DNA from 3 places in the Kitasatospora sp. NPDC059462 genome. Region 2 is predicted to be linked to each of the others. Evidence: riboswitches for the same ligand, from Rfam matches in the RefSeq annotation. Region 2 holds a riboswitch; each other region holds the start of a gene.
What was found. A riboswitch is a leader RNA that binds a small molecule or an ion and turns the genes downstream of it on or off. The one in region 2 is predicted to bind cyclic di-AMP.
Positions count from the first base shown of each region.

Region 1: linked by a shared signal. The riboswitch ahead of ACFXAM_RS05705 (peptidoglycan DD-metalloendopeptidase family protein) and the one ahead of ACFXAM_RS27040 (transglycosylase family protein) in region 2 are both predicted to bind cyclic di-AMP.
Region 3: linked by a shared signal. The riboswitch ahead of ACFXAM_RS24485 (NlpC/P60 family protein) and the one ahead of ACFXAM_RS27040 (transglycosylase family protein) in region 2 are both predicted to bind cyclic di-AMP.

Region 1 covers NZ_JBHYUU010000012.1:21,731-29,525, forward strand. The annotation lists gene ACFXAM_RS05690 (HelD family protein) at 1-1,464, opposite strand, end outside; gene purB (adenylosuccinate lyase) at 1,637-3,076, shown strand; gene ACFXAM_RS05700 (MFS transporter) at 3,144-4,670, opposite strand; cyclic di-AMP (ydaO/yuaA leader) riboswitch at 4,983-5,143, shown strand; gene ACFXAM_RS05705 (peptidoglycan DD-metalloendopeptidase family protein) at 5,146-6,153, shown strand; gene ACFXAM_RS05710 (APC family permease) at 6,511-7,795, shown strand, end outside.
Region 2 covers NZ_JBHYUU010000128.1:16,987-24,781, forward strand. The annotation lists gene ACFXAM_RS27015 (NAD(P)/FAD-dependent oxidoreductase) at 1-362, opposite strand, end outside; gene ACFXAM_RS27020 (exopolyphosphatase) at 791-1,732, opposite strand; gene ACFXAM_RS27025 (DUF501 domain-containing protein) at 1,729-2,400, opposite strand; gene ACFXAM_RS27030 (septum formation initiator family protein) at 2,372-2,866, opposite strand; gene eno (phosphopyruvate hydratase) at 3,037-4,323, opposite strand; gene ACFXAM_RS27040 (transglycosylase family protein) at 4,567-5,508, opposite strand; cyclic di-AMP (ydaO/yuaA leader) riboswitch at 5,514-5,662, opposite strand; gene ACFXAM_RS27045 (cytochrome P450) at 5,894-7,180, opposite strand; gene ACFXAM_RS27050 (SDR family NAD(P)-dependent oxidoreductase) at 7,401-7,795, shown strand, end outside.
Region 3 covers NZ_JBHYUU010000107.1:1,904-9,698, forward strand. The annotation lists gene ACFXAM_RS24470 (glycosyltransferase 87 family protein) at 1-1,000, shown strand, start outside; gene ACFXAM_RS24475 (hypothetical protein) at 1,032-2,021, opposite strand; gene ACFXAM_RS24480 (NlpC/P60 family protein) at 2,222-3,286, opposite strand; gene ACFXAM_RS24485 (NlpC/P60 family protein) at 3,538-4,713, opposite strand; cyclic di-AMP (ydaO/yuaA leader) riboswitch at 4,724-4,876, opposite strand; gene ACFXAM_RS24490 (NlpC/P60 family protein) at 5,238-6,281, opposite strand; gene ACFXAM_RS24495 (NYN domain-containing protein) at 6,492-7,793, opposite strand.

The sequences.
Region 1 (7,795 bases), on a different contig from region 2:
GAAGCGCTCGGCGAGCAGCCCGGCGTCCAGGGCGGCGTGCTGGTCCGTGACGGTGAGCACGCCCTCGGCGTAGGCCCGTTCCTCGTCCAGCGCCCGTGCGGCGGCGCGGGAGCGGGCCCGGACCGCGGCGCCGTCCTCGCCGAGGAGCTCGGCGGCCTCGTCCAGCAGCGGGACGTCCCCGGTGGTCCACGGCGTGCCGGCCGGGCGCAGCACGGCGGAGCGTTCGGCGGGGGAGAGGCCGGGGGCCGCGGTCGCCAGCAGGGCGGGGTCGGAGAGCAGCCGGTCGATCAACCGGCCCGGTGTCAGGACCGGCCAGAGGGCGTCCAGTGCGGCGCGGACCCCGGGCTGCGCCCAGAGCTCGCCCGGGGCGTAGCGGGCCTCCTCCTCGTCGTACGGACGGCCGAGGGAGAGCGCCTGCGCCACCGCGAGGGCGTCCAGCAGGGTGCGCAGGAAGAACCCGCGGGCCCGGTTGTGCGGCAGGCGCAGGCCGCGCGCGGCCGTCCTGGCCTCGGCGCAGGCCCGGTGCGGCAGCCGCAGGTGCTCGCCGAGCAGGAGGTCGCCGGCGGGCAGCGGCTGGTGGGCCTCGACGGCGCGCCGCACCGCGTCCGCCATCCACGGGCCGCCCTTGACCACCGCGGCGGCGGGCGCGTCCTCGACGGCGGTCCGGACGCCGGGGAACAGTTCGCCGACGGTGCTCAGCACCACCTCGCTCTCGCCGAGCGCGGGCAGCACCTGGTCGATGTAGCGCAGGAACGCCGGGTTGGGGCCGACCACCAGGACGCCGCGCCGCTCCAGCACCGCGCGGTGGGTGTACAGCAGGTAGGCGGCGCGGTGCAGCGCGGTGACCGTCTTCCCGGTGCCGGGGCCGCCCTGGACGACCAGTGCGCCGGGCAGCGGGGCGCGGATCACCCGGTCCTGCTCGGCCTGGATGGTGGCGACCACGGTGGCCATCCGGCCGGTCCGCTCGCGGTCGAGGGCGGCCAGCAGCGCCGCCTCGCCGACGAGGCCGCGCCGGCCGCCCTCGTCCAGGCCGGCCAGGTCGAGCGCCTCGTCGTCCAGTCCGGTCAGGGTGCGGCCGCTGGTGCGCAGGTGGCGGCGGCGGAGGAGGTCGCCCGGGTCGGCCGGGGTGGCGGTGTAGAACGGGCGGGCGGCCGGCGCGCGCCAGTCGATCAGCACCGGCTCGTACGTCCCGGCCGTTTCGTCGGTGAGGCCGATCCGGCCGATGCGGCGGACCGTGCCGTCGCGGTGGTCGAGGCGGCCGAAGCAGAGTCCGCGCTCGACGGCCTCCAGCCGGGCGGCGCGGCGGACGGCCTCGGCGGCGTGCAGCTCGCGCTCCAGCCGGGCCTGGTGGGTGCCGCCCGGGCCGGCTTCGCGGCCGGCCGCCGCGAGGGTCCGGCGGGCGCGCTCGCGGGCGGCGTCCAACTGGGCGTAGAGGCCGGTCAGGTGGGCCTGTTCGGTGCGCAGGGCCTCGGCCAGGGAGGCGTCCGGTCCGGTCGGAGGAGGGGGAACCGCTGGAGATCCGTTCACGGGTGTGGTATCCTTGCGGCGAGGAGTTTGTTGGGCTCATTGCCTTGACTGCTCAAGTGTCCCAGCCTACCCGAGCCCGGGCCGTTCCGGCTGACCTCGGCTGTTAGGCTTGCGAAGCGTGAGCGCGAAGCCCCAGATCCCCAATGTCCTGGCCTCCCGGTACGCCTCGGCGACCCTGGCCCAGCTGTGGTCCCCCGAGCACAAGGTGGTGCTTGAGCGCCACCTCTGGCTCGCCGTCCTGAAGGCCCAGCAGGACCTCGGTGTCGAGGTGCCCGCCACCGCCGTCGCCGACTACGAGCGGGTGATCGGCCAGGTCGACCTCGCCTCCATCGCCGCCCGCGAGCGGGTCACCCGGCACGACGTCAAGGCCCGCATCGAGGAGTTCAGCGACCTCGCCGGCCACGAGCAGATCCACAAGGGCATGACCTCCCGGGATCTGACCGAGAACGTCGAGCAGCTGCAGATCCGCCAGTCGCTGGAGCACGTGCGCGACCGCACCGTCGCCGTGCTGGTGCGCCTGGGCCGGCTCTCGGCCGAGCACGCCGAGCTGGTCATGGCCGGCCGTTCGCACAACGTGGCCGCGCAGGCCACCACCCTGGGCAAGCGCTTCGCGTCGATCACCGACGAGCTGCTGGTCGCCTTCCGCCGCCTGGAGGAGCTGATCGCCCGCTACCCGCTGCGCGGGATCAAGGGCCCGGTCGGCACCGCGCAGGACATGCTCGACCTGCTCGGCGGCGACACCGACAAGCTCGCCGAGCTGGAGCGCCGGGTCGCCGCGCACCTCGGTTTCGAGAACGTGCTCATCAGCGTGGGCCAGGTCTACCCGCGCTCGCTGGACTTCGAGGTGCTGACCGCGCTCGTCCAGCTGGCCGCCGCGCCGTCCAGCCTGGCCAAGACCATCCGCCTGATGGCCGGCCACGAGCTGGTGACCGAGGGCTTCAAGGAGGGCCAGGTCGGCTCCTCGGCGATGCCGCACAAGATGAACACCCGCTCGTGCGAGCGCGTCAACGGCCTGGCCGTCATCCTGCGCGGCTACGCGTCGATGACCGGCGAGCTGGCCGGCGACCAGTGGAACGAGGGCGACGTCTCCTGCTCGGTGGTCCGCCGGGTCGCGCTGCCGGACGCCTTCTTCGCCTTCGACGGCCTGCTGGAGACCTTCCTGACCGTCCTCGACGAGTTCGGCGCCTTCCCGGCCGTGATCGAGGCCGAGCTGGACCGCTACCTGCCGTTCCTGGCCACCACCAAGGTGCTGATGGGCGCGGTGCGGGCGGGTGTCGGCCGGGAGACCGGTCACGAGGTCATCAAGGAGCACGCCGTCGCCTCCGCGCTCGCGATGCGGGCCGGCGCCCGGGAGAACGAGCTGCTGGACCGGCTGGCGAACGACGAGCGGATCCCGCTGGACCGGGCCGCGCTGGATGCGCTGCTGGCCGACAAGCTGTCCTTCACCGGTGCGGCCGGGGCGCAGGTCGCCGAGGTCGTCCGCCAGGTCGAGGCCGTCGCGGCCGCATACCCGGAGGCCGCCAAGTACGCGCCGGGCGACATTCTCTGACGGAACGTCACGCCCGTCCGCCCGCCGCTCCGGCGGGCGGACGGCCGGGTCGCAGCCCCGTCGCCGGTCAGGCGGCGGGGCCCTCGCGGCGTTCGGCCGCGACCGGGGCCGGGTGGCCGGGGTCGAGCGGCGGGCCGTTGGTCGCGCAGGCGTAGCGGCAGTCCGGCTCCGCCACCGGGTGCGCGTCCTCGGGGGCCAGCACGTTGCCGTGGACGGCCACCAGCGCGGTCAGCCCGCCGGCCACCAGCAGCCCGGCACAGATCAGCATCGAGGTGCGGAAGGCGGAGTCGACCGCGTCCGGCACCTGGTAGGCGTCGCCGCTCAGCCCCGACAGTGCGGGCAGCGCCGCGACCGCCAGCAGCCCGGCCGCCCGGGCGGCGGCGTTGTTGACCCCGCTGGCGATGCCCGCGTGACGCACCTCCACCGCCGCCAGCACGGTGGCGGTCAGCGGCGCGACCAGCAGCACCATGCCGCTGCCCATCACGGCGACGGCGGGCAGCACGTCCGTCCAGTACGAGGCGCCGGGGCCGATCCGCAGCATCAGCAGGACGCCCGCCGCGCAGAGCAGCGGGCCGACGGTCAGCGGCAGCCGCGGGCCGATCCGCTTGCCGAGCCGGCCCGCCCGGGCCGACAGCACCAGCATGATCACGGTGATCGGCACCAGGGCCAGCCCGGAGACCAGCGGGGAGAACCCGGAGACGATCTGCAGCTGCACCACCAGCAGGAAGAAGACGCCGCTGAACGCCGCGTAGACGGTCAGGGTGACCAGGTTGACGGCGGTGAACAGCCGGGAGGAGAACAGGCCCAGCGGCAGCATCGGCTCCGGGGTGCGGCGCTCGACCGCCACGAAGGCGGCGCCGAGCAGCAGGCCCGCCGCCCCGGTGACCCAGACCGCGGGGGACAGGCCCTTCCCGGCGGCGGTCAGCGCATAGGTGACGGCGCCCAGCGCCAGGGCGGCCAGCACCGCGCCGAGCACGTCGAAGCGGCCGGTCGCGGACTCGTCGCGGCTCTCCGGCACGTGCCGGGCGGAGACCGCCACCACCAGCGCCGCCAGCGGCAGGTTCAGCAGGAAGATCCAGCGCCAGCCCGGGCCGTCCACCAGCCAGCCGCCGAGCAGCGGGCCGACCGCCGCCGAGACCCCGCCGAGGCCGGACCAGAGTCCGACCGCCGCCGAGCGGTCCTCCGGGTGGAAGACGGCCTGGAGCATCGCCAGCGAGCCCGGGGTGAGCAGCGCGCCGCCGACGCCCTGGACGGCGCGCGCGACGATCAGCACCTCGACGGTGGGCGCGGCGGCGCAGGCCGCGGAGGCGGCGGCGAACCAGACCACGCCGAGCAGGAAGACCCGGCGCCGGCCGTACCGGTCGCCGAGCGCTCCGCCGAGCAGGATCAGGCCCGCCAGGGTGAGCAGATAGGCGTTGAGCGTCCATTGCAGGGCGTCGAGTTGGGCGCCGAGGTCGGCGCCGATCCTGGGCAGCGCGACGTTCACGACGGTCCCGTCGAGCATCGCCATGCTGGAGCCGAGCACCGTCGCCAGTAGTACCCAGCGACCCTGCGCGGTGCCCAACCGCAGGGTGCCGGCCTCGGAGGTGGCCACGGCCCATGGTCGGTCCGGCGGGGCCCACGTGACAAGGGTCACCGGGGGTGTGTCGGGGGATGTCCTTTCCGTGAGTGATCGTGTACGCACTGGTTCCGGCATTGGCGCAGGGTTGCGGATCACGTGCGCGCGGTGAATGGATTGTGTGCGTACTGTGCATGCCTTTTCTGCGCAGCGTCACGGTGGGGCGGACTTTGGTCCCGGGCCGCGGAGATCGACATTGCTTCACCCGAACGGATGAGTTTTAGTTCAGCGACCGCCCGGCGTCAGCCCGGGTGGCCACCGGGTGGAACGCCTAGTCCTGCCGCTGCCCGGTGGTACGCAACGAACTCTGTACGGCAGGAGCGGGGGACCCACAGGTAAGTCGCCGGACCCGAATTCGCGGTCCGGCTAGGGGTGAAGCCGCCTTTTGCGGCCGGGCAACTCCAGCCCGAACCCGACAGCTCACCTCGCAGGCGTCGGAGAGGACATTTCCATGCCCGCACAGGCTCGTCGTATCGCCCTGCCCCGCGCCGCCCGCATCGGCATCGCCACCGCTGTCACCGGTGCCGCCTTCGCCCTCCCGCTGGTGACCACCGTCTCCGCCCAGGCGCACGAGGTTCCGGCCGCCAAGCCCGCCGCTCAGGCCGCCGCCCAGGCCGCGCCGGCCGCTCAGGCCGCTGCTCCCGCCGCCCAGGCCGAGGAGAGCTACAAGGTCGTCGGTGGGGACACCCTGTCGAAGATCGCCGACGCCAAGAACGTCACCGGTGGCTGGCAGGCGCTGTACGAGCACAACCGCTCGGTCGTCGGCGCCAACCCGAACCTGATCTTCCCGGGCCAGCAGCTCGCGCTCGGCACCAAGGCCGCCCCGGCCGCCAAGCCCGCCGCCCCGGCGGCCAAGCAGGCCGCGCCCGCCGCCAAGCAGGCCGCGAAGCCGGCCGCTCCGGCCGCCAAGCCGGCCGCCCCGGCGACCAAGCCCGCCGCTCCGGCCGCGAAGCCGGCCACCCCGGCGACCAAGCCGGCCGCCCCGGCCGCCAAGCCCGCCGTGCAGACCACCGTCGCCCCGGTGACCGCGACCCCGGTCGTCGCCGCCACCTCCGGCTACGTCGCCCCGCTGGCCAACCCGAAGCTCGGCACCGCCTACGGCGTGGCCGGCTCGATGTGGTCCTCCGGCCACCACACCGGCGCCGACTTCGTCGCCTCCACCGGCACCCCGCTGCGCGCCGTCGCCAACGGCACCGTGGTGAAGGCCGGCAACGGCGGCGCCTACGGCAACGAGGTCGAGATCAAGCTCGCCGACGGCAAGTACGCCCAGTACGCGCACCTGTCCTCGATCGGCGTGAAGGTCGGCCAGACCGTCACCGCCGGCCAGCAGATCGGCCTCTCCGGTGCGACCGGCAACGTGACCGGCCCGCACCTCCACTTCGAGATCCGCACCGGCTCGGAGTACGGCTCGGACATCGACCCGATCGCCTACCTGCGGGCGCGCGGCGTCGCGATCTGACCCTCCGGTCGGATCACCTCCGCCACCGCTGGGTGCGGGGCGAGACGGCTCCCCCGGGATGGTCATGTCGGGTGACCGCTCGACCGGGTGAGCACCGCACCTCCAGCGGATCGACGGGCGCGGGACACGCCCGTCCGGCCGGCCCGGTTCGCGAGACCTCCCTCGCGAGCCGGGCCGGCCGTCGTCGTCCCCCGGTCGAACGGGCCGGCCCGCGGCTCGAACAGGGCGTCAACCCGGCGGTGCTGACGCCGGGTCACCCCGCTTTGCGGGCCCGGGTGCGGCCCGCCGATGCTGTCGGCTTGTCATCGCCCGTCCGCTCCGGCGGGCGGCGCAGCCACGGCAGGTGAAGGGTGCCGGATGGCCATCCAGCGCGGGGACGCGACCGGGGACGTGACCGCGGGCGCGGGGCGGCGGGACGGGGTGGACCGGCTGAAGGCGGACTCGGTCGGTCTGCCGGGCGTGGTGTTCATGGCGGTCGCCACGGCGGCGCCGATCACCGCGATGACCGGCAACCTCCCGATCGTCATCGGCCAGGGCAACGGCGCCGGGGCGCCCGCCGCCTACGTGTTCGCGACCCTGGTGCTCACCGTCTTCTCGGTCGGCTACGTGGCGATGGCCCGTCACATCACCGCGGCCGGGGCGTTCTACGGCTACATCTCGCACGGGCTGGGCCGGGTGGTCGGGATGGCCTCGGGGCTGCTGGCGCTGCTCGCGTACGTCGTCTTCGAGGCGGCCGTCCTCGGCTTCTTCGCGTACGCGCTGCGCGCGCTGGTCGCGGCGCAGCTGGGGGTGGTGCTGCCGTGGGGCTGGTACGCGGGGCTCGGGCTGCTGGTGATCGCGGTGATGGCCTGGTTCGACCTGCACCTGACCGCGCGGGTGCTCGGGGTGGCGCTGGTGCTGGAGGTCGCGGTGCTGGGCGCCGTGTCGCTGGCCGTGCTGGTCACCGGCGGCGGGCCGGACGGGCTGGTGGCCGGGGAGGCGCTGGATCCGCTGAACGCCTTCCGCGGCGCCGGTGGCGCCGGTGGCGCCGGTGGCGCCGGCGGGGACGGCGGAGGGGCGGGCGCGGGGCTGGGGCTGTTCTTCGCGTTCTGCTCCTGGGTCGGCTTCGAGTCCACCGCGATGTACGGCGAGGAGTCCCGCGACCCGAAGCGGGTGGTGCCGAGGGCGACGCTGATCTCGGTGGTCGGCGTCGGGCTGTTCTACGTCTTCGTGTCCTGGATGATCGTCTCCGGCAACGGTGCGCGGCGCGCGGTGGAGGTGGCCCGCGGCGCGGTCCCCGGCAAGGACGGCAACAGCCTGTTCTTCGACCCGCTGGGCGCGCACCTCGGCGGCTGGGCGGTCACGGTCTTCCAGTGGCTGGTGGTGAGCGGCTCCTTCGCCTGCGCGATGGCCTTCCACCAGTGCGCGGCCCGGTACCTGTACGCGATCGGGCGCGAGGGGTTCGTCCACCCGGCGCTGGGGCGCACCCATCCGCGGCACGGCTCGCCGCACGTCGCCTCGGCGGCCCAGTCGGTGGTCGCGGCGGCGCTGGTGGCCGGGTTCCTGCTGGCCGGGATGGACCCCTACGCGCACCTGTACACGCTGCTGGCGCTGCTCGGGACGATGGCGATCCTGATCGTGCAGACGCTCTGCTCGTTCGCCG
Region 2 (7,795 bases):
GGGAAGGTGCGGGAGACCGAACCGGTCGCGACGACCAGGTAGTCGAAGGGCAGCTCGTACGAGTCGCCGGCCGCGGGCTGGATCGTGGCGATCTTGCGCTCGTGGTCCACACCGGTGACCGCACCGGTGAGCACCTCCGCGTTCTTCAGCGCGGTGCGCAGGGGCGCGACGAGGTTGCGGGGCGCGACGTTGCCGCCGGCCGCCTCGGGGAGGAAGGGCAGGTACGTCATGTACGACCGCGGGTCCACGACCGTGACGGTCGCTTCGCCGTAGCGCATCTTCTTGAGGATGCGCATCGCGGCATACAGGCCGACGTAACCACCGCCGACAATGAGGATGCGAGGACGCTCCGTGGTGCTCATATCCGAAAGTATCCAGCACCGCCCGGAGCAGTCTTCGTGAGCCCGCTCACAAGCTTATGGACCCCTTCTGCTACACTGCGCGCCCCCGTTCCGGCCCCCCGCCGGACCCCGCGCGGCCCTCCCGGGCCCCCGGTGCGCACGTCCGTTCGGACGCCCCCGCTGAGCAGCAACGATCCTTGACACGGCCCGGTTCCCGCATGGGATTTCGATTTTCAAACCTCCGGCGGGCCGGAACCTGCGATCCAGCGGTGATCACCCCCGGCGAACCTTCGGTCCCACATATCGGACGGACCGGGCCGCCGAGTACGGCGAAAGACCGGATCCTCATGTGAAGAAATTCACGAACATTCCCGCCCGACCGTCGGCGCGCCCCGGCCCCGGAGCCCCAGGGGGGGCTGCCGGGGCCGGTCGGCGGGTCCTCCGCCTGCTCAGCGGGCGATGCTCCAGGCGATTCCGTCGAGGATGTCGTGCTCGCTGACGACCACCTCGGCGGCGCCGGTGCGCTCCATGATCTCCAGCAGTTCCAGCGCGCCGGCCGCGATCACGTCCACCCGTCCCGGGTGCATCGACGGGATCGCCGCCCGCTCCGCGTGGGTGGCGTGCAGCAGCCGGTCGGCGATCTCGGCGACCCGCTCCCGGGAGATCCGGGAGTGGTGGATCGCCTCCGAGTCGTACCGGGGCAGGTCCAGGGCGATCGCCGAGATGGTGGTGACCGTGCCGGCCAGGCCGACCAGGGTGGCCGCGCCGGTCAGCGGGACGGCCTCGGCGGCCCGGTCCAGCTCCGCCCGCACGTGCGCGCGCGCCTCGGCGATCTGCTCGTCGGACGGCAGCTCGGCGCCGCCGAAGTGCCGCTCGGTCAGCCGGACGCAGCCGATGTCCACCGAGCGCGCCGCCCGGACGTCCTCGTCCCCGAGCACGAACTCGGTCGAGCCGCCGCCCAGGTCGAAGACCAGGTACGGGGCGGGGAACTGACCGCCGGTGAGCTCCTTGGTCGCGCCGACGAAGGACAGGTGCGCCTCCTCCTCGCCGCTGACCACCTCGGGCTCGACGCCCAGGGCCGCCCGCACGCCGTCGACGTACTCGGCGCTGTTCTCGGCGTCCCGGGAGGCACTCGTGGCGACGAAGCGGATCCGCTCCGGGCCCACCCCGAGGTCCGCGATCACCCCGGCGTACTCCCGGCAGGCGGCGAAGGTGCGCTCCAGCGCGTCCGGGTGCAGCCGGCCGGTGCGGTCCACGCCCTGGCCCAGCCGGTTGATGATCATCCGCCGGTCCAGGTCGGTGATCGCCCCGGTCTCCGGGTCGAGGTCGGCGACCAGCAGCCGGATCGAGTTGGTGCCGCAGTCGATCGCGGCGACCCGGGTGGTGGTCACGCCCCGGCCTCCCCCGCCTCGTCCGCCTCCTGCGCGGCCCGCTTGGCGGCGCGCTCGGCGGTCTTCTGCTCCTTGGCCGCGATCACGGCCGCATGGTCCTGCTCCTTGGCCCGGTTGCGGACCACCCGATCGCCGGCGGCCGCGACCTCGGCGGCGGAGACGCAGGGGCCCTTGGCCCACCAGTCCTCCAGCATGCCGATCGCCTCGTCGCCGAGCGGGTTGACGCCCTCGCCGGCCGCCAGCGAGTGGCCGACCAGCACGTGCAGGCACTTGACCCGGTCCGGCATGCCGCCGGCGCTCGGGAAGCCCTCCAGCACCTCGATGGCGTCACGGCGGGCGATGTAGTCCTCGTGCGCCTTCTGGTACGCCGCGGCCAGCTCCGGGTCCTCGGCGAGCCGGGCGCTCTGCTCCTTCATCACGCCGTCCGCCTCCAGGGTGCCGATCAGCGAGGCGGCCTTGGGGCAGGTCAGGTAGTAGAGCGTCGGGAACGGCGTGCCGTCCCGCAGGCGGGGGGCCGTCTCCACGACGTCCGGGTTGCCGCACGGGCAGCGGTGGGCCACGGCGCGCAGGCCGCGCGGGACCCGGCCGAGCTGTGCGGCGATCGCCGCGACGTCCTCGTCGGAGACGGTGGGGTGGTTCTCAGTGGTCATGGGAGGAGCTGTCTCCAGCGGGGGCGGGGGCGGGTGGTGAGGGTGGGGCGGACTGCCCCGGGGCGGCGGGGGCCGCCGGCGCGGCGGCGGCGTCCACGGAGTCCCAGACGCTGGCGTACCAGGGCCGGGCCGCCTTGGCCGGCGCGGCCGCCGGGCCCGCCGCGGGCGGCGGTGCGCCCAGCGCGGACTTCCCGGCGTCCTTGGCCGCCGGGTCCACCGCGATGTACGGGGTCTCCCCCGGCATCGCGTAGTGCAGCCGGGTGCGGGCCTGCGCCTTGACGTACTCCGGGTCCTGCCAGCGGGCCTTCTCCCGGCGCAGCTGCTCGACCTGCTGCCGGGCGTGCTCGGCCCGGGCGCGCTGCGCCGAGATCTCCGAGCGCTGGGAGACGAACTGCCGGGTCGGGTAGGCCAGGATCGCCACCAGTGAGCAGAGCACCAGCACGAGGACGGTCGCCCGGCTCGTGAACCGGGGCCGGGCCGCCAAGCCCGGGATCCTCCAGCCTGCCATCTCCGGTGTCCCCCTCCTGCTCCTGGTCCGCTCCTGGTCGCGACGGTGCCCCGCCGTCCACCCTACGGGGTGAACGGCGGGGCACCGGTCAGGCGTGCGCTACCGGGACGTCCCGGCGTCGACGGCCGGGGCGCCGCCGGGCGGGCTCAGCCCTCGTGCTTGAACCGCGGGAAGGCGCCGCGGCCGGCGTACTCGGCGGCGTCGTCGAGGATCTCCTCGATGCGCAGCAGCTGGTTGTACTTGGCGACGCGCTCGGAGCGGGCCGGGGCGCCGGTCTTGATCTGGCCGCAGTTGGTGGCGACGGCGAGGTCGGCGATGGTGACGTCCTCGGTCTCGCCGGAGCGGTGCGACATCATGCAGCGGTAGCCGTTGCGCTGGGCCAGCTCGACGGCGTCCAGGGTCTCGGTCAGCGAGCCGATCTGGTTGACCTTCACCAGCAGCGCGTTGGCGGTGCCGGTCTCGATGCCGCGGGCCAGGCGGGCCGGGTTGGTGACGAACAGGTCGTCGCCGACCAGCTGGACCTTGTCGCCCAGCTTCTCGGTCATGGCCTTCCAGCCGTCCCAGTCCGACTCGTCCAGCGGGTCCTCGATGGAGACCAGCGGGTAGGCGTCGACCAGGCCGGCGTAGTACTCGATGAGCTCGGCGGAGGTGAGCGCCTTGCCCTCGAACTGGTAGGCACCGTCCTCGTAGAACTCGGAGGAGGCGACGTCCAGGGCGAGCGCGACGTCCTTGCCCGGCACGTAGCCGGCCTTCTGGATGGCCTCGACGATGAGGTCCAGGGCCTCGCGGTTGGAGTCCAGGTTCGGGGCGAAGCCGCCCTCGTCGCCCAGGCCGGTCGACAGACCGCGCTCCTTCAGCACGCCCTTGAGGGTGTGGTAGACCTCGACGCCCCAGCGGACGGCCTCGGAGAAGGACTCCGCGCCGATCGGGGCGATCATGAACTCCTGGATGTCGACGTTGGAGTCCGCGTGCGAGCCGCCGTTGAGGATGTTCATCATCGGGACCGGCAGGACGTGGGCGTTCGGGCCGCCCAGGTAGCGGAACAGCGGCAGGTCGCTGGCCTCGGAGGCGGCGTGCGCGACGGCCAGCGAGACGCCCAGGATGGCGTTGGCGCCGAGCGAGGACTTGTCCGGGGTGGCGTCCAGGTCGAGCATGGCCTGGTCGATCAGGCGCTGCTCGGTGGCGTCGTAGCCGACCAGCTCCGGGCCGATCTGCTCGATGACGGCCAGGACGGCCTTCTCCACGCCCTTGCCGAAGTAGCGGTTCTTGTCACCGTCGCGGAGCTCCAGCGCCTCGAAGGCGCCGGTGGAGGCACCCGACGGGACGGCGGCACGGCCGGTGCTGCCGTCGTCGAGGCCGACCTCGACCTCGACCGTGGGGTTGCCGCGCGAGTCGAGAATCTCACGGGCGACGACGACATCGATGGACGGCACGAGGCATCTCCTAGCGGAAGCAGGTTCGGCTGACGGTGGGTGCTGTCGGCCGGACGATTGCGGAGTCGTTACGACCAGAGCCTAACCGCACGGGCTGTCCGGGCCACGTCGACCTCGGCTCCGTCTCAGCGTGTGGCCCGGCTACCCACCGGTAGTTCACCTGGTTGCCCGACCCGAGGGGGCCGGATGCGGACGAAGGGGGACCGATCGGTCCCCCTTCGTCCCGTGCGGCCGGACCGGCCGTCAGGCGAGGCTCAGCACCTGGCCCGGGACGATCAGGTTCGGGTCGGCGCCGACGGTGCCGCGGTTGCCGTCGTACAGCGCCTGCCAGCCGCCGGAGACGCCCTGGGCGGTGGCGATCCCGGCGAGGGTGTCGCCGGAGCGGACGGTGTAGCCCTGGCCGGCCGGCTGCTGCGCGGCGGGGGCGGCCGGGGCGGCGGCCTGCTGGCCGGCGTACTGCTGGTAGACGCTCTGGTGGCTGGTCCAGTACCAGGCGCCGTTGCTCTGGTACCAGAACACCTTGGCGTCGGCGTCCCAGCCGGCCTTGCCGGAGAAGGCCGGCGACTGCTGCTGCGCCTGCGGGGCCTCCTGCTTGGGCGCGGCGTGCTTCGGCGCGTACTGCTGCGCCTGCGGCTTGGCGGCCTGCTGCTGGACCTGCGGGGCCTGCTGCTTGGGCGCGGCGTGCTTGGGCGCGGCGGGCTTCGCGGTCTCCTGCTGCGGCTTGGCCTCCTGGGCGGCCTGCGGGACCTGCGGCTTCGGGGCGGCCGGCTTGGCGTCCGTCGAGGTGTCGACCGCCGCCGGGGCGCCGCCCTTGCTCAGGCCGGCCTTCTTGGAGCAGACGGGCCAGGCGCCCGGGCCCTGCGAGGCGAGCACCTTCTCGGCGACCGAGATCTGCTGGGCCTTGGAGGCCTGGTTGGCCTGCGGCGCGTAGGCGGTGCCGCCGTACGCCTTCCAGGTGCTGGAGGTGAACTGGAGGCCGCCGTAGAAGCCGTTGCCGGTGTTGATGCTCCAGTTGCCGCCGCTCTCGCACTGGGCGACCGCGTCCCAGGTGGAGACCGGGGCGGCGGAGGCGCCGGTGGCGCTCAGGATCGGCATGGCCAGTCCGACGCCGGCGACACCGGCGACGGCGATGGCCTTCTCGGCCTGGGTACGGCGACGGTGACGACCGGTTCCAACGAACAGCATGAAGGGGTCCCTCTCCGCACGCCTGCGAGGTGAGCTGTCGGGTTCGGACCGGGAGGTGGCCCGGCCGCGCGGAGGCGGCTTCACCCCTAGCCGTGGGAGACGGCGCAAAACCTGGGTCCCCCGCCCCTGCCCAGGGTTCTGGTCGGTTTCCCGTGGCGCGGCGGGCAGGACTCGGCGTTCCGCGCACGGGGCTCGCAGCTGCGAACTCCAGGGAGAGTAGACAGATCTTCAGAGCAATCACAAGCTCATATCGTCGATATCACATGGACATCACGTCATGTGATGGATTGCCTACCAACCGGGGCGGTATGTCCGGATTGAGGGTGGTTCAGACACCCCGGATCCGGGCAACGGAGAGTCTCCGTCAGCGCGTTGTGCCGATGCGTCAGCCCTCGGAGCCGGTCTCCGGAGCCTTGCCGCCGGGCGTTTTCTCCGGCGTGAATTCCACCGGAAGTTCACGGAGTCCACGCATGATCAGACCACCCCGCCAGCGCAGGTCCACCGGGTCCGCGGCGAGTTCGAGGTCCGGCAGCCGGGTCAGCAGGGTGGCCAGCGCGGCCCGCCCCTCCAGCCGTGCCAGCGGGGCGCCGATGCAGTAGTGGATGCCGTGCCCGAAGCCCAGGTGGGGGTTGTCCGTCCGGGCCAGGTCCAGGGTGTTCTCGTCGGCGAACCGCGCCGGGTCCCGGTCCGCCGCGGCGAGCACCACCAGCACCGGGTCGCCGACCGGGATCCCCACCCCGCCGATGGTCAGCGGACTGGTCGCGAACCGCCAGGTGGCCAGCTCCACCGGCCCGTCGTAGCGCAGGAGTTCCTCGATGCCGGTCTCCAGCAGCGCGCTCTCGCCGCGGCCGACCGACTCCTGGAGCAGGGCGCGCTGTCCCGGGTTGCGCAGCAGCGCGTACACGCCGTTTCCGATCAGGTTGACCGTGGTCTCGAAGCCGGCGAACAGCAGGATGAAGGCCATCGCCGCGGCCTCGTTCTCGGTCAGGTGCTCGCCGTGGTCGCTGGCCCGGATCAGCCCCGAGATCAGGTCGTCGCCGAGATCGGCCCGCTTGCGGTGGATCAGCTCCGCCAGGTAGGCGCGCATCCGCTTCACCGCGCGCCCCACGCCGCCGCGCTGACCGCCACCGTGCCGGATCATCATCCCGGCCCAGTCCCGGAAGTCGTCCTGGTCCTCGGCCGGCACCCCGAGCAGGTCGCAGATCGCGTAGATGGGGAGCGGGAACGCGAACTCGTGGATCAGGTCGGCGGACCCGCGCGCGGCGAAGCCGTCGATCAGCCGGTCGGTCAGCTGCTGCACCCGCGGCTCGAAGGCCGCCACCCGGCGCGGTGTGAACGCCTTCGACACCAGCCGCCGCAGCCGGGTGTGGTCCGGCGGGTCGATGTTCAGCAGGTGGGTCATCAGGTCGGCCTGCCGCTCGCCCGGGATGCCGACCCGGCCGGTGCGGTGGGCCTGCTCGCTGTGGTGCACCGGGTTCTTGGAGAGCCGGCTGTCCGCGAGCGCCTGCCGGGCGTCCGCGTACCGGGTGACCAGCCAGGCCTCCACCCCGCTCGGCAGGGTGGTCCGGTGCACCGGTTCGTGCTCGCGCAGCCAGGCGTACGCGGGGTACGGATCGGCGGCGAACTCCCAGGTGAACAGGGGCGGACGGGGGGAGGCGGGCTGAGCTGGCATGGGTCGACGGTATCCCGGGCGTGTCCCGGTCACCGCACGGCGTGCGCACGCCGTGCGCGCGGGCGGCGCGGGACCCGGACGCGGTCCGCCGCGCGCGGCAGGCGTGAGCCTGGTCACCTGAGGGGTAATTCCTGTTGCGGAGGGTCAGGACCTGCCTACGATCCTCCGCAAGATGTCCGTGGGCGCCGGTGCGGAGCCGCCCACAGGGAGGAGCAAGGCCATGCGGGTCACCGGTTCGGTCGTCGTGATCACCGTGCTCGACGGCGGGTCGGGGGCGGACCTCGCCCGGCGGCTCACCGCTGCGGGGGCCGTCGGCGTGCTGATCGCCGACCAGCGGGTCGGGATCGCCGAGGACCTCGCCACCGAGCTCGACCGGCCGGGCTGCCGGGTCGTCGGCGTCTGCGGCGACGTCCGCCGGCCCAGCGACGTCGCCGCGCTGGTCGACACGGCGGAGAAGCACCTGGGGCCGATCGACCTGTTCTGCGTGGCCGGGCCGGACGGCGAGCGGATCGTCCCGCTCGGCGACCTGCCCGACCACCTCGACCTGGAGCGGCTCGCCGAGCTGGTCGCCCTGGTCGGCGAGGCGATCGGCGAGGTGGTCGTCCCGGCGCAGCG
Region 3 (7,795 bases), on a different contig from region 2:
GGCCGGCGTCCCGCTGCTCGGCCCGATGATCTACAACCGCTACGACGTGATCGTCACCGCGATCGCGGTGGCCGGCCTGCTGGCGCTGATCCGCCGCCCGGCGATCGGCGGCCTGCTGCTGGGCCTCGGCGGCATCGTCAAGATCTGGCCGCTGCTCGGTCTGATCGGCACCCCCTCCGGCCGGCGCACCCGCCGCTCCTGGACGGCCGCGGCCGCCGCGGCCGCCGCGGTCGGCTTCCTGCTGGCGGCCGGGATGAACGGCGCCTTCGAGTTCCTGACGTTCCAGAAGGACCGCGGCATCGAGGTGGAGTCGGTCGGCGCGCTGCCGATCCACCTCGCCCGGATCACCGGGGCCTGGGACGGCAAGGTGATGATGAACTACGGCTCGGTCGAGATGCTCGGGCCGTGGGTGGACGTCGTCAGCAAGGTGATGCTGGCCGGCACCGTCATCGGCTTCGGCTGGCTGCTGCTGTGGCGCTTCACCGCCAAGCGGCGCAACGCGGCCACCATGTACGACGCGGCGCTCGCCGCGCTGCTGATCTTCACCGTGACCAGCCGGGTGATCAGCCCGCAGTACCTGGTCTGGCTGGTCGGCGTGGCGGCGGTCTGCCTGACCGTGCGCGGCACCAGCCAGCGGCCGGTGGCGCTGCTGATCCTGGCCGCCACCCCGCTGACCCTGGCGGAGTTCCCGCTGCTCTTCGGCGACGTGGTCGCCAGCCGGCCGGGCGCGATCGCCGTGCTGGCCGCGCGCAACCTGCTGCTGCTGGCCGCCACCGGGCTCTCCTGCGTCCGGCTCTGGCGCTCCACCCGGCGCACCGAGCGGCTCCCGGAGACCGTGGTGCTGACCCGCACCGAGCCGGTGCCGGCCGCCGCCTTCTCGGTGCGCCCGGGCATCGCCTACGAGCAGGACCTCCTGGACGGCATCGAGCGGCCGCGGAGCGCCCCCGGCGAGCGGCGCCAGGGCGCCAGGCCCTCGGCCCGGCCCCAGGGCCGCCCCTGACGTCCCCGGGGCCGCTCTCAAGGGGCCGCTCTCAAGCGGCCAGTGCCCGGACCTCGGCCAGCCAGTGGCGGGTGAACTCGGCCAGGCCCTCGCCGAGCCGGTCCCGCAGCAGCCCGTCCAGCCAGGCCTGCCGGTCCGGGCCCGGAGCCGCCGCGCCGACCGCCCGGTAGAGGGCCACCAGCCGCTGCGGCCCGAACCGGCGGGCGATCAGGTCACAGGCCAGCCAGGCCTGCTCGTAGACCTGGGCGAGGCCCTCCCCGCCGGCCGTGAAGGCGGCGTCCTCGGGCAGCGCGGCGGGCAGCCGGCCGGCGGCGACGTCCCGGGCCAGCTCCGGGGCGATCTGCCGGGCCGTGCGGCCCGAGTCGTGGTAGCCGGTCCAGTCGGCGGCGCCCTCGGAGAGCCAGAGCGGCGTCCAGGCGCGGGTGTCGGCCCGGGTCGCCACGTGCGCCGCCTCGTGGGTGACGACCACCTGCCGGCCGAAGTCGCTCAGGCCCGCGAAGGTCTCCGGGTTGACCAGGATCCGGTCGGCCGGGGCGTTCAGCGGCGCGCCGGGCGCCGCCACGGTGACCGCGGCCATCCCGGACCAGCCGGGCCGGTCGTCCGCCACCAGCCGGGCGAACTGCTCCCGGGTGGCGGGCAGTTCGAGCAGCAGCCGGCCCGCCCAGGCGCTGCCCCAGAGCGCTTCGACGGCCGCCGCCGCCCGGTCGCCGACGGCGGCGAGTCCGGCGGGGGCGGGTCCGGCGGACGCGGGAGCGCCCCCGGCGTCCACCCCGAGCACCAGGCAGCGCGCGCCCGCCTCGGCCCGTACCGCGCCGAGGTCCCACAGCGGTGGCGGCCCGCCCGCGCCCTCCTCCCGTTCGACCCGCCAGCCGGCCGCGGAGCGGGCCAGCGCCAGCCGGCGCGGGTGGACCACCGGCTGCCGGTCGTACCCGGTCACCTCGACGGTCAGCTCGGCGGTGGCGGCGCACCGCCCGGCCCGGTCCACCGGGCCGAGCAGCAGGTTGCGGTAGCCGGCCCGCACCGGCAGCGCGGGCGGCCCGGCGGTCAGCGCCCGGGCCCGCCCGTCGAGCAGCGCCAGGACCTCGGCGTGCTCGTCCGCGGCCGCGGCGGCGGGCCGCGCCGGGGCGGCCCCGGGCAGTGACAGCTGGACCAGCCCGCCGGCCGCGAGCAGCAGGGCGGTGCGCCGCGAGGGCCGGCGGCCGGCGGCGGGATCCGGGCGGCTCAGAGCCGGATCACCCCCGAGACGGGCATCGCGTTGACGGCCTCGTAGCGGACCTTGGCGCCCGGGTAGGGGGCGTGCACGATCACCCCGCCGCCGGCGTACATCCCGACGTGGTGCATGTCCCGGTAGAAGATCACCAGGTCTCCCGGCCGCGCTTCGGTGAGGCTGACCCGCCGCCCGGCGTACGCCTGGGCCTGCGAGGTGCGCGGCAGGGTCACTCCGGCCTGCCGCCAGCTCCAGTACATCAGACCGGAGCAGTCGAACGCCTTGGGCCCGGTGGATCCGTAGACGTAGGGCGCGCCGATCATCCGCACCGCGGCGGCCAGCGCGGCGGCGCCGCGTTCCGAGGCGGGCGGGGCGGTGCCGAAGTCCAGCCGGTCGGTGCCCCGGGTGGCCCGCTGCTCCGCCTCACGGGCGTCCTGGGCGGCGAGCCGGGCGCGCTCGACGGCGCCGAGGCCGTTGAGCAGCCGCTGCGCCTTGGCGAGCCGCTGCTGGATCTGCTGCTTGCTCTCGGCCAGCGCCTTGCGGGTCTGCTCCAGCTCGGCGAGCTTGGCGGTGGTCTCGGCCCGGCGCTGGTCGAGCACCCGCTGACGGCCCCGCAGCTCGTGCAGGGTCTCGTTCTGCCGCTCGGCGCTCTGGTCGAGGGCCCGGGCGCGGGAGAGGTAGGCCTCCGGGTCGGTGGAGAGCATCAGCTGGACGGTCCGGGTCATCCCGCCGCCGCGGTACTCGGCGCCGGCCACGGTGGCGAGTTCGCCGCGCAGCCGGTTGAGCTCGTCCTGGGAGACGGCGATCTGCTGCTGCAGATCGCCGGTCTCGTGCTGGAGCCGCTGCTGGGCCTCCTGGGCGGCGTTGAAGCGCTCGGAGGCCTGCTCGGCCTCGTCGTAGAGCTGCTCCACCTGTGCCTTGACGTCCTTGCGGTCGGCCGGGGCGTCCGGCGAGCCGGGCACGGCCCGGGCGCTGCCGCCGGCCGACACGCCCAACGCGGTGGCGGCCGCCGCGGTGAGCACCAGCGCCCGGGCGAGCACGTGCGCACCTGACAGCGGGGAACGGCGGTGCACGGCCATGCGACGTCGGCTCCGATCCTGGGCCCGGCCCGCCGCCGCACCGGAGCGGGCGGCTGTCGAAGCGGGCGTCCGGTGGCAGACGTTAGCGAGTCGGGGCAACCGATTCCAAACCCCTCCGAACCCGAATATTCGGACACTCCTCGGACATCAGATCGGTTCGCGGACCGAGCGTCCCGGCGGGCCGGGGAATGCCGCGGGCCCGGTCCCCCCGTGCGGGGGAACCGGGCCCGGCGGAGCCTGCCGACCGTGGGTCAGAGGCGCACGATGGTGTTGACCGGCATGTTGGACGCGGCCTCGTAGCGGACCGACGCGCCCGGCTTCGGGGCGTGGATGACCTGGCCGCCGCCGACGTAGATGCCCACGTGGTGGCGGTCGCCGTAGAAGATCACCAGGTCGCCGGGCTGGGCCTTGGAGATGTCCGAGCCGATCTGGGTGCCGGCGGTGGCCTGCGCCTGCGAGGTGCGCGGCAGCGACACGCCCGCCTGGGCGTACGCCCAGCCGGTGAGGCCCGAGCAGTCGAAGGAGTTCGGGCCGGTGGCGCCGTACACGTACGGGGAGCCGAGCTTGCTCTCCGCGGCGGCGATCGCGGCGGCGGCGCGCGAGCCGTTGGCGGCGGGCGCCGCCGGGGCGGCCGGCTTGGCGGTGGCGGCCGGGGCCGCCGGAGCGGCCGTGGACGGCGCGCTCGGGCTGGTGCGGTTGGCGTCGCGGGAGGCGCGCTCGGCGTCGGCCTTCTCCTTGGCGGCCTTGGCGGCCTCGGCCTTGGCGGCGTCCGCCTTGGCCTTGGCCTCGGCGGCGGCCTTCTCCTCGGCCGCGCGCAGCGCCTGGCGCTCCTGCTCGGTGAGCGTGTTGAGCAGGTCCTGGGCCTTCTGCAGCTTGCCCTGGACGTCCTCCTTCGAGGACTTCAGCTGCTGGGTGGTGGCCTCCAGCTCGGCGAGCTTGGCCTGGGTCTCGGTGCGGTCCTGGTCGAGCCTGCGCTGCTGCTCCTGGAGCTCCTTCAGCGCGCCGGACTGCGTGGAACCGGCCTGGTTCAGGGCGTCGGCCTGGCTGAGGAAGTTGTCCGGGCTGGCGGAGAGCATCAGCTGGACGGTCTGCGAGATGCCGCCCGTGCGGTACTGCTCGCCGGCGATCTCGGCGAGGCCGCCCTGCGCCTCGGTGACCGAGGCCTGCTGACGGGCCACCTTGTCCTGCAGCTCGGCGACCTGCTTCTGCAGCTCCTGCTGCTTGGCCTGGGCGCCGTTGTACTTCTCGGTGGCGACCTCGGCCTGCTCGTTGAGCTGGTCGACCTGCTCCTTGACCTGGTCCTTGGTCGGCGTCGGGTCGGCGTGGGCGCCGGACTGCGCGGAGAGGGCGACGGCAGCGGCGGCGACACCGGTCAGGATCGAGACACGGGTGCGGCCGGCGGGCTTGGGACGACGATGGGACGCCACGAAGGCGGACTCCTTCTTCCTCATCCGCCTACCGGGTGAGCTGACGGGTTCGGGCGGAAGCGTGCCCTACGACGCCTCACCCGCCGCTCGCGCGGCCGGCCTGGCGCCGATTCACCCCGGAGGAACGTGGTTCCCCGGCTCCGTTCCACAGCGGACCCCCGACTGCTGGGCCTTCACTCGGAGGGACGACCCGAAGGCGCCCTCCCGCTGCTTCACGAACTCGGCGGCGAACCCCGCCGCCACCCAGGCTGGGTGATCGACTGTGCGTGGTTCGAGGCACGACCCTAGTAACAGATCCGTGATCCGTTCAAATCCTTGTCAGAAAAAAGTCGGAAGAATACCCAAGTTCCCTTGTGAAAATGACCGAACGTGATCACATCCCCACATCGGGCTGATCATTCTCCGTCAGACGTTCGAATGCGCGGCCGAAACGTCAGCGCCACCCCCGGCCGGGGGTGGCGCTGATCACAGGAGCCGGAACGGGCCTCCGGGCGTGTCGTGGCGACCCGTCAGACGGCCCGCCGTCAGACCCGGCGGATCGTGTTGATCTTCATGGCGTCGGCCTTCATCACCTTCACCACGTCACCGGTGCGCGGCGCGTGCACCACCATGCCGTTGCCGATGTACATGCCGACGTGGCTGCGGTCGTCGCGGTAGATGACCAGGTCGCCCGGCTGGGCCTCGGCCAGGGAGGGCACCCGGGTGCCGTAGTTGCCCTGCGCCTGCGAGGTGCGCGGCAGCGAGACGCCGGCCTTGCCGTACGCCCAGACCATCAGGCCGGAGCAGTCGAAGGTGTTCGGGCCGACGTCGCCCCAGCCGTAGGGCGAGCCCTGCTTGCTCATCGCGAGGGCGACCGCGGAGCCCGCCTTGCCGCTCGCCTGCGGCAGGCTGCCCAGGTCGGTGCGCTCCGAGCCGCGGGAGGCGCGGTCGGCCTGCTGCTGCGCCGCCTTCAGGGCCGCGCGGTCGGCGGCGCTGAGCGAGTTCAGCAGCTCCTGGGCCTCCCGGAGCTTCTTGTTGACCTCGGCCTTGGTCTGGTTCAGGTCCTTGGTGGTGCTGTCCAGCGAGGCCAGCACGGCGGCCGCCTCGGCCTTCTGCTGGTCGAGCCGGCGCTGCTGGTCCTGGAGGCCCTTGAGCGCCTCGGCCTGGCTGGAGCTGGCCTGCTGGACGCTGGAGGCCTTGTCCAGGTAGCCGGACGGGTCGGAGGTGAGCATCAGCTGCACGGACGGGTCGATGCCGCCGGTGCGGTACTGCTCGCCCGCCACCTCGGCCAGCCCGGCCTGAAGCTGGGTCATCTGCTCCTGGCCGCGGGCCACCTGGTCCTGCAGCTGGTCCGCCTGCTTGCGCAGCTGGTCCGCGCGCTCCTTGGCCCCGTTGTACTTCTCGGTGGCCTGCTCGGCCTCTTCCTGCAACTGGTCGATCTGCGCCTTGACGTCGTCCTTCTTGGGCGACGGACTGGGCGCGGCGTGGGCGGCGACCTGGGCGGAGAGGGCGACCGCGGTCGCAGCGGCAGCGGTGAGCACGGAGACCCGCGCGCGGCTCGGCTGCTTGGGACGGCGGTGGGAGGCCAAGGGACCGGCTCCTTCTTCCAATGGCCTCACCCGAACGGGTGAGAATCCGGAAAATAGGTTTGACGCCAGACCCTAGTGAAGATCCACGCTTCGCGCCACTCCCCCGTTCGCGTGAACCCGAACCGTCCATCTGACTTCACAAAACACGCACAACACCGCAATCCCGGCGCTGACCAGCCGTCATACCGGCCGGGCCGCCCCGGGAACGGGCTACGGCCGGGCCAGCCGGTTGAGCAGCAGCACCGACGCGACGGGGCGCGCGCCGGCCTTCCGCACGCCCTCCGCGACCTCCCGGTCGGTGGAGACCACCACCACCGGACGCCCCTGCGGCTCGGCCCGGACCAGCCGGCGGATCAGCTCGTCCGCCGTCTCCCCGGTCCGGCTGAACCGCACCCGCACCCCGCGCGGCGGCGCCATGATCACCGGCACGTCCAGGTCCTGGCCGTCGAACACACAGGTGACCTCCGCCTGGGTGCGCTGCGCCAGCATCGCCAGCCCGCCCAGCAACCGGATCCGCTGCTGCTCCAGCGGCAGCGTCGGATAGCCCGTCTTGGTCACGTTGTAGCCGTCCACCACCAGATGGACCTGCGGGATCGCCAGCAGCTGGTCCAGCAGCGCCGGATCGTCCTCGGCCAGGCCGCGGCGCGCCACGTCGTGCGGCGAGGCCGCACCCGGCACCACCGCCTCCACCAGGTCCGCCGGGCGGATCTGGGACACCGGCAGCGCCAGCTCCCGCTGCAGCCCCTGCGCCGACTGCAGAACGGTGTCCAGCAGCAGCCGCAGCCGCATGTCCTCGACGCTGCGCCCCTCGCGGGCCGACCGGCGGCCCTGCTCGGCGGTGTTCTCCAGCTCCGTGATCCGGTGCCGCAGCCGGCGCGCCTCGGTCTCCGCCGCGCTCCGCTCGGCCGCCGCCTGCGCCCTGAGCGCCTCCAGCTCGCCGGTCACCTTGCGGGTCTCCGCCTGCGCCCGGCGGGTGTCGCTCTCCAGCGAACGCAGCCGGCGGCGCAGCGAGTCGGCCTCCCGCCGGACCTCCTCCGACTCGGCCCGCTGGCGCTCCAGGTCGGCCCGCGCCGCGGAGCGCAGCTCGGCCAGCTCGGCCTGCAGCTTCTCCACCAGCCGGGCCGCCTCGGCCGCCGCGCCCTCGGCGCCCGCCCGATCGGCCTCCTCGCCGACCGCGGCCACCAGCCGGCTCCACCCCGAGGAGCGCACCAGATAGGCGGCCGCCGCCACGTCCATCGGGTCGGCGGCGCCCGGCACGGTGCCCGACTCCAGCGCCTTGACGAGGTCGGGCTGGCCCAGCCGCAGCCGCTCCGCTATCCGCGACCGGAAGGCCGGCTCCGCCTCCAGCGCCGCCGCCAGCGCGGTCGCCGCGTACTTGGCCCGGCGCGCGGGGGTGAACTTGGCGTACTGGCGCAACGACTGGGGCAGTTCCCCGAGCGGCAGCCCGCCGAGCGCGTCGGAGGCGAGACCCACCACGCGCCGGCGCACGCCCTCGGGCAGCGGCCGGTCCAGCG